DNA from 2 places in the Pseudomonas sp. LF020 genome. Region 2 is predicted to be linked to the other one. Evidence: predicted binding sites of a transcription regulator. Region 2 holds the regulator's gene; the other holds the start of a gene.
The links. Region 2 encodes sigma-54, which starts transcription at its own class of promoters, with help from an activator protein. Its sites were predicted from a motif close to ANTGGCATNNANNTTGCTNT; they were not measured.
Positions count from the first base shown of each region.

Region 1: the regulator sigma-54 is predicted to act here: its motif matches at 2,395-2,414, upstream of flgB (flagellar basal body rod protein FlgB).

Region 1 covers NZ_JBRFIX010000001.1:641,023-645,234, reverse strand. The annotation lists gene flgE (flagellar hook protein FlgE) at 1-728, opposite strand, end outside; gene flgD (flagellar hook assembly protein FlgD) at 759-1,484, opposite strand; gene flgC (flagellar basal body rod protein FlgC) at 1,500-1,943, opposite strand; gene flgB (flagellar basal body rod protein FlgB) at 1,947-2,354, opposite strand; gene cheR (protein-glutamate O-methyltransferase CheR) at 2,726-3,553, opposite strand; gene ACU680_RS03005 (chemotaxis protein CheV) at 3,600-4,212, opposite strand, start outside.
Region 2 covers NZ_JBRFIX010000003.1:436,739-440,950, reverse strand. The annotation lists gene rapZ (RNase adapter RapZ) at 1-592, opposite strand, end outside; gene ptsN (PTS IIA-like nitrogen regulatory protein PtsN) at 595-1,059, opposite strand; gene hpf (ribosome hibernation-promoting factor, HPF/YfiA family) at 1,071-1,379, opposite strand; gene ACU680_RS09750 (RNA polymerase factor sigma-54) at 1,453-2,946, opposite strand; gene lptB (LPS export ABC transporter ATP-binding protein) at 3,134-3,859, opposite strand; gene lptA (lipopolysaccharide transport periplasmic protein LptA) at 3,859-4,212, opposite strand, start outside.

The sequences.
Region 1 (4,212 bases), on a different contig from region 2:
GAAGCAGTCGGGGCGGTCTTGGTTGGATCGCTGCCGGTTGCATCCGGATTGCGCCCGTCCACCAGGGTGTAGACTTTCCAGGTGTTTTGGCCGGTTTTCACCATGTACTGATCCATGACGTGCGAGTTGCCCTGAGAGTCATAGATAGGCGTGCTGAAGGACTTGGTGTAGGTTTCGAGTTTCGCCGGGTCGAACTTGCCTGCTGCCACTGTATCGTCGATCACTGGTGCCGACGAGTTCAGGTTGATGGACGAAGTCACCAGCGAAGTCGATTTCGGCGCCAGGTTCGAAGTGTCGATCTTCAGGTCGGTCAACACGCCGTTGATGATCTTGCCGTTGGCATCCACACCATAACCTTGCAGGCGCGAGGTGTAGTCGGTGTTGGTGATGAAGCCGTTGTTATCGACCTTGAACGTACCGGCACGGGTGTAGGTGATCGCGCCGTTGTTGCTCATGGTGAAGAAACCGGAACCGTTGATGCCCATGTCCAACACGTTGCCGGTGTTGTTAATGTCACCCTGGGTGAACTGCTGGGAGACGTTGGCCAGGCGCACACCGTTGCCGATGACCTTGCTGCCGCTGCCCAGGCGAGTGGCCGAGTAGACGTCTTCGAATTCTGCACGGGACGATTTGAAACCGGCGGTCGCGACGTTGGCGATGTTGTTGCCGGTCACGTCCAGTTGTTTGTTGGCTGCATAGAGACCGCTAAGGCCGATATTGAAAGACATATTCCACTCCTTTGTGCCGGTTAGTCGGCTCTATATACCAATGGTTTGTACTTTGGACAGGGCAACGGTGCCCTTGCCGGACAGGTTGAGCATCAGCTCGCCACCGGTCTGGCTGATCGTGACACTGGTGACCGTCGCTGGCAGGTAGGTCGCCAGGTCGGTGGAGGTGCCATTGATCGATGCGTTGGCCTTGACGGTATAAGTGCCGGCCTTGACCAGATTGCCGTCCTTGTCCTTGCCGTCCCAGGTGAAGCTCGCGTTGCCGGCTGCGCGACTGCCCAGGTCGATGGTGCGAATCGCCGTACCGCTGCTGTCGGTGATGGTGACCGTGCCGCCGGCAATCGACGACGGAACGGTGACCGAACCGGTCATGCCTTTGCTCGGGTCGTCCATCTGAACGCTGTTGGTCTGCACGATCACGTTGCGACCGACCAGCGACGACGCCTGCAAGGCTTGCGAGGAGTTGTAGTTGCCGGCCAGCGAACTGACGGTGCTGTTGAGGGTGGTAATGCCCTCAAGGCTGCTGAACTGCGCCAACTGCGCCACGAAGGCACTGTTGTCCTGCGGGTCGAGCGGATTCTGGTTCTTCAACTGGGTAACCAGCAGTTGCAGGAACGCGTCCTTGCCCAGGGCCTGGCCGCCGGTGGAGCTGTTCGTGGCCGAAGCAATGCCATCGGCGGTCGAACTGGTCTTTTTCGACGAGTTCGCCAGGATGTCATTCATGCTCAGGCTGCTGGTGGTATCGGTAACGCTCATGGCAGTCGCCCCTTATTACTGACCGAGGGTCAGTACCTTCTGCATCATGGTTTTGGCGGTATTCATCATTTCGGCGTTGGTCTGGAACGACCGGCTCGCGGAAATCATGTCAGCCATTTCTTCCACCACGTTGACGTTCGGGTAGTAGACATAGCCCTTGGCATCAGCGGCCGGATGGTTCGGCTCGTAGCGCGCTTCGAGGTTGCTCTGGTCTTCGACCACGCCGAGTACCTGCACACCCTGCCCTGCGGCGTCCTGGCTCTGGAACAGCGAGTTGCTGCCGGTGTTCTGGCCGCCCTGGAACATGGTGGCGAACACCGGGTGACGGGCGCGGTAAGTCTGATCGATGCTCGACGAAACGGTTTCGGCGTTGGCGATGTTCGAAGCCACGGTGTTCAGACGCGTGGTTTGTGCGCTCATGCCGCTGCCGGCAATGTTGAAAACGCTGGACAGGGACATGGATTACTCTCCGCGCAGGGCTGACACCAGCCCTTTGAATTTGCTGTTGAGCAGGGTGAAGCTGGCCTGGAAGCCGACTGCGTTTTCCGCGTAGTTCGACTGCTCAAGCTGAGCGTCCACGGTGTTCTGGTCGATCGAAGGCTGCATCGGCGTGCGATACATCAGCGACTCGTCGCCATTGCCCAGGCCTTCAGCTTCGATGTGACGGCTGTTGGTCATGTTCAGGGCAATGGTGCCGTTGGCGTTCTTCTGGGTCTGTGCTTCAAGCACTTTGGAGAAGTCCAGATCCCGAGCCTTGTAATTCGGGGTATCGGCGTTGGCGATGTTGTTGGCCAACACTTCAGCGCGCTGGGCGCGGAAGCCCAATGCCTTTTCGTGAATGCCGAGCGCTTTATCGAAGCTGATGCTCATGTCGGGAACCTTCGGGTGACCGGTTTTTCGTACCTGAGCTTTAGCAAGGCGCGTGCCAAACAGAATAACCCCCGTAAACCGGGGCTTTGCGGGGCATCGGCAAAGCGGCAATGCCAGAAAAGCGGCAACCGGTTTCCGCCGAATGCCGCTTTTCTGCCGCTTGACTGCCTTCTATCAGCCAACACTGAAACCCTGTGGGAGCGGGCTTGCCCGCGATGGCGGTATGTCTGGTTAATCTACATCGACTGACACGACGCTATCGCGGGCAAGCCCGCTCCCACAGGGATTTGTGGTGTCAGGGAGAAATTCATCGGGCACAAAAAAACGGCAGGCCTTTGCGGGCCTGCCGTTTTTTGCTGTTGCCGGTGCAATCACTTCGCCTGGTAGATGATCCCCGGGCTGCACTGGACCATCTGGTAATGATCCGGCAAACCGTTCAGCGCTTCGGAAGCGCCAAGGAACAGATACCCGCCCGGCTTCAGCGTGCTGTGAATGCGCAACAGGATGTCTTTCTTCACCTCGGCGGAGAAGTAGATCAGCACGTTGCGGCAGAACACGATGTCGAACTTGCCCAGACTCGCGTAGCTGTCGAGCAGGTTAAACGAACGGAATTCCACCCGGTTCTTGATCGGCGCCTTGATCACCCAGCGCCCCGGCCCTTTCGGGTCGAAGTAGCGCTGCAGACGATCGGCGGACAAACCGCGACCGATCGCCAGGCTGTCGTACTCGCCGGTCTTGCAGTTGGTCAGCATGCTGCCGGACAAGTCCGTGGCAACAATCTGCACGCCCATCTTCAACTGACCGAGGTTGCTGCGCTCGAACTCATCGATCGACATCGACAGCGAATACGGTTCCTGACCCGACGAGCACGCCGCCGACCAGATCCGCAGACGCTGGTTGGGACTGGCCTTGATCGCCTCGGGCAGCACCTTGTTCTTCAAGACTTCAAACGGATAGGTGTCACGAAACCACAGGGTTTCGTTGGTCGTCATGGCATCGACCACCTGCTCGCGCAAACCGCTGCGCGGCTGGGTCTGGATGCGCTGCACCAGCTCACCCAGGGACTTGATGCCTTGCTGCTCCATCAGTTTGTTGAGACGGCTCGAGACCAGGTACTGCTTGTTTTCACCGAGCAAAATGCCACAGGCTTTTTCCAGGAAGACCCGGAATTGTTCGAAATCCAAATTACCCGTAGACAATGATGCCGCCTCTTAAATCGTGTTGACCGCCAGGGACAAAAGGTCCCTAGCTGATATCTGCTGCTTTGATCCGGTCGACTACCCGGGATGCCAGGTCATCAGGACGGAATTTGGCCAGGAAGTCATCGGCACCGACTTTCTTGACCATCGCCTGATTGAATACCCCCGACAACGAAGTATGCAGGATGATATGAAGCTTTTGCATGCGCGGGTCGCTGCGGATCTCCGCCGTCAGGGTGTACCCGTCCATCTCCGGCATCTCGATGTCGGAAATCATCATCAGGAACTCTTCTTCCGGCTTCTTGCCCTCATCGACCAGCTTGCGCAGGTAATCCAGTGCCTGCTTGCCGTCGTTCAGCGCCACCACCTCGACCCCGACCGTCTGCAGGCAACGCGTGACCTGCTTGCGCGCCACCGACGAGTCATCGACCGTCAGCACCCGCAGCGACAACGCCTTGCTCTGGGTCTCGACATCCACCACGCCGACCGAAATCGCTTCCGGCGTCGGCGCGACTTCCGCCAGCACCTTCTCGACATCGATGATTTCGACTAACTGATTGTCGACCCGAGTCACAGCGGTCAGGTAGTGATCGCGACCCGTGCCCTTGGGCGGCGGATGGATCTCTTCCCAGTTCATGTTGACGATGCGCTCCACCGAG
Region 2 (4,212 bases):
GCTTCCAGTACGGATTGGGCAGGCAGCGCACGTCGAACACCAGATCCGCGTCCACCGGCATGCCGCGCTTGAAACCGAACGATTCAACCAGAAATGCCGTCCCCGGCTCCGGCTGGTTCAGCAGGCGCAGTTTGATGGTATCGCGCAACTGGTACAGATTCAGATTGGTGGTGTTGACCTTGAGATCGGCCAGGTCGGCAATCGGGCCGAGCAGGGCGGTTTCATCTTCGATCGCTTCGGCCAGTGAGCGGTTGGCGGTGCTCAGCGGGTGGCGACGGCGGGTTTCCGAGAAGCGTTTGAGCAAGGTTTCTTCGTCGGCATCCAGATACAGCACATCACACTGGATGTGTCGGGCGCGGACTTCTTCGAGCAACTCGGGGAAGCGTGACAAATGACTCGGCAGGTTTCGCGCATCGATCGACACAGCCACCAACGGCTGAGCCAGCTCGGTATGAATCAGGGCGCGTTCGGCGAGTTCCGGCAGCAGACCGGCCGGCAGGTTGTCGATGCAGTAGTAGCCGTTGTCCTCAAGAACATTCAGGGCGGTACTTTTACCCGAGCCGGAGCGGCCGCTGACGATGATCAAACGCATGATTAGTGACCGTTCTGCTCGCTCAGGACGACCTGATACAAGGCTTCATTGCTCGGTGCGCTACGCAGTTTTTCGCGCACTTCCTTGCGGTCGAGCATGCTGGCGATCTGGCGCAGTAATTCCAGATGAGCATCGGTGGCCGCTTCCGGGACCAGCAAGACAAACAGCAGGTCAACCGGTGCGCCGTCGATTGCATCGAAATCGATGGGCGCTTCAAGGTGCATCAACGCGCTGATAGGCGCTTCGCAGCCTTTGAGACGACAGTGGGGGATGGCGATGCCGTTGCCGAAACCGGTGGAACCGAGTTTCTCACGGGCGATCAGCGCTTCGAAGACATCTTGCATCTCCAGATCCGGCACTTCGCGGGCGATCAGGTTGGCAATCTGTTCGAGGGCTTTCTTTTTACTGCCGCCCGGCACGTTCACCAGGGAACGGCCGGGGGTCAGGATACTTTCAAGTCGGATCATGGGGGTGGGGGTTATCGACCGGTAGCGCCCTGAAGCAGGCTCTGGGTCTTTTCCTTATGCTTTTTGAGTTGTTTATCAAGCTTGTCGGTCAGCGCGTCGATCGCTGCGTACATGTCGGTATGTTCCGCGTTTGCGACGACCTCATTGCCGGGAATATGCAGCGTGGCTTCGATTTTCTGCTTCAGCTTTTCGACGCACATCGTGACTTGCACGTTGGTGATCTTGTCGAAATGTCCCTCAAGCCTCTTGAGCTTCTGCTCAACGTATTCACGGAGAGGTTGGGTAACTTCCAGTTGGTGTCCACTGATGTTGACTTGCATACAGCTTCTCCTTCGTTGCCAGTGCATAAAGCGGCAGGCCGAACAGCCTGCCACTGGAACGCTGTAACGTGGCTTACATCAACCGCTTGCGTTCGCTCGAAGGCGCGATCCCTAGGGATTCACGGTACTTGGCGACGGTGCGGCGAGCCACCTGAATGCCTTGTGCCTCCAGTAAACCAGCGATCTTGCTGTCACTCAACGGCTTTTTCTGATTTTCCGCTGCAACCAGTTTTTTGATGATCGCGCGGATCGCCGTGGACGAGCATTCACCGCCTTCGGAGGTGCTTACATGGCTGGAGAAAAAGTATTTCAGTTCATAAATGCCCCGTGGGGTATGCATGAATTTCTGTGTGGTGACCCGGGAAATCGTCGATTCGTGCATGCCTACCGCTTCGGCGATGTCGTGCAGGACCAACGGCTTCATGGCTTCGTCGCCGTACTCCAGGAAACCGCGCTGATGCTCGACGATCTGGGTGGCCACTTTCATCAGGGTTTCGTTGCGGCTCTGCAGGCTCTTGATGAACCAGCGTGCTTCTTGCAACTGGTTGCGCATGAAGGTGTTGTCGGCGCTGGTGTCGGCGCGACGGACGAAACCGGCGTACTGCGCGTTGACCCGCAAACGGGGCACCGACTCCTGATTCAATTCGACCAGCCAGCGCTCGTTGTCCTTGCGCACAATGACGTCGGGCACCACGTACTCGGCTTCGGTCGATTCGATCTGTGAGCCCGGGCGTGGATTGAGGCTTTGCACCAGTTCGATGACCTGACGCAGCTCGTCTTCCTTGAGCTTCATGCGCCGCATCAACTGGCTGTAGTCACGACTGCCGAGCAGATCGATGTAATCGCTGACCAGACGTTTGGCTTCGTTGAGCCACGGGGTCTTGGCCGGGAGCTGACGCAGTTGCAGCAACAGGCATTCGCCGAGGTTGCGCGCGCCGATGCCGGCGGGTTCGAACTGTTGAATGCGGTGCAGAACGGCCTCGATCTCGTCCAGCTCGATGTCGAGCTCCGGATCAAAGGCGTCGAGGATTTCTTCGAGGGTTTCGTCGAGGTAGCCCTGATTGTTGATGCAATCGATCAGGGTCACGGCGATCAGGCGGTCGGTGTCGGACATCGGCGCCAGGTTCAATTGCCACAGCAAATGGCTTTGCAGGCTTTCGCCGGCGGAGGTGCGGGTGGTGAAGTCCCACTCGTCGTCATCGCTGCTGGGCAGACTGCTGGCGCTGGTCTGGTAGACGTCTTCCCAGGCGGTATCAACGGGCAGTTCGTTAGGAATGCGCTCGTTCCATTCGCCATCTTCCAGGTTGTCCACCGTCGGGGCGGTTTCCTGATAGGAGGGTTCCTGAATGTCGGTGTTGGTTTTTTGTTCGACGTTGTCGGCCAAAGGATCGGTATTGTCGAAGTCGTCGCCTTCTTCCTGGCGTTCGAGCATCGGATTGGATTCCAGGGCCTCCTGGATTTCCTGTTGCAGGTCCAGGGTCGACAATTGGAGCAGGCGGATGGCCTGTTGCAGCTGCGGTGTCATCGTCAGCTGCTGGCCCATTCTCAAGACTAGCGATGGTTTCATGGCAGGGGCTTAACACCTTATTCGCCGGCGCGCATGCGCCATCCACTACAGGGCGCCGGAGCGCCAAACTTAAGCAAATTATATGCCTGAAACTGTCGTGTTTGCCTAGAGCGCTGTAACAATTAAAGCGTATTAAATCCTGCTTGAATCGATACAGCGCCCGGGCGGCTCACCGGGCACTATTCGCTTAGAGGCGGAACTCGTGGCCCAGGTACACTTCCTTCACCAGATCGTTGGCAAGGATGGTCGCCGCATCGCCTTCGGCGATCAGTTGACCGTCGTTGACGATGTAGGCGGTTTCGCAGATATCCAGGGTCTCACGCACGTTGTGGTCGGTGATCAGTACACCGATGCCCTTGGCCTTGAGGTGGTGGATGATCTGCTTGATGTCGCCAACCGAAATCGGGTCGACACCGGCGAACGGTTCGTCGAGCAGGATGAATTTCGGTGCGGTCGCCAGGGCGCGGGCGATTTCCACCCGGCGGCGTTCACCACCGGACAGGCTCATGCCGAGGTTGTCGCGGATGTGGCTGATGTGGAACTCCTGCAGCAGGCTTTCCAGTTCCTTGCGACGACCGGCCTTGTCGAGTTCCGTGCGGGTTTCGAGGATGGCCATGATGTTATCGGCCACCGACAGTTTGCGGAAGATCGATGCTTCTTGCGGCAGATAGCCGATACCGGCCTTGGCACGACCGTGCATCGGCTGATGGCTGACGTCCAGATCATCGATCAGCACGCGACCCTGATCGGCCTGCACCAGGCCGACGATCATGTAGAAGCAGGTGGTCTTGCCGGCGCCGTTCGGGCCGAGCAGGCCAACGATCTGGCCACTGTCGATCGACAGGCTGACGTCGCGCACAACCTGGCGGCTTTTATAGGCCTTGGCCAGGTGTTGGGCTTTCAGAGTTGCCATTACTGGGTCTTCTCGTCGGTTTTCTTCTTCGGCTGGATCACCATGTCGATGCGCGGACGCGCTTCGGTGACTTTGCTACCGGTAGCGCGACCGGCACTGGCCAGCTTCTTCACTGTGTCATAGACGATTTTCTCGCCCTGAGTGGTGTTGTTGTCCTTGTCGACAACCTTGGCCTTGTCGATCAGCACGACGCGGTTTTGCGCGGCGTGGTACTGGATCGTCACGCCCCAGCCTTGTACCGGCTTTTTGTCGCCCTGAGTCTGCAACTGCTCGAAGTAGGCAAGGTTGCCCACCGAGGTCACCACGTCGATATCACCGGTCGGGGTACGGGTGATGGTCACCGTATTGCCCTT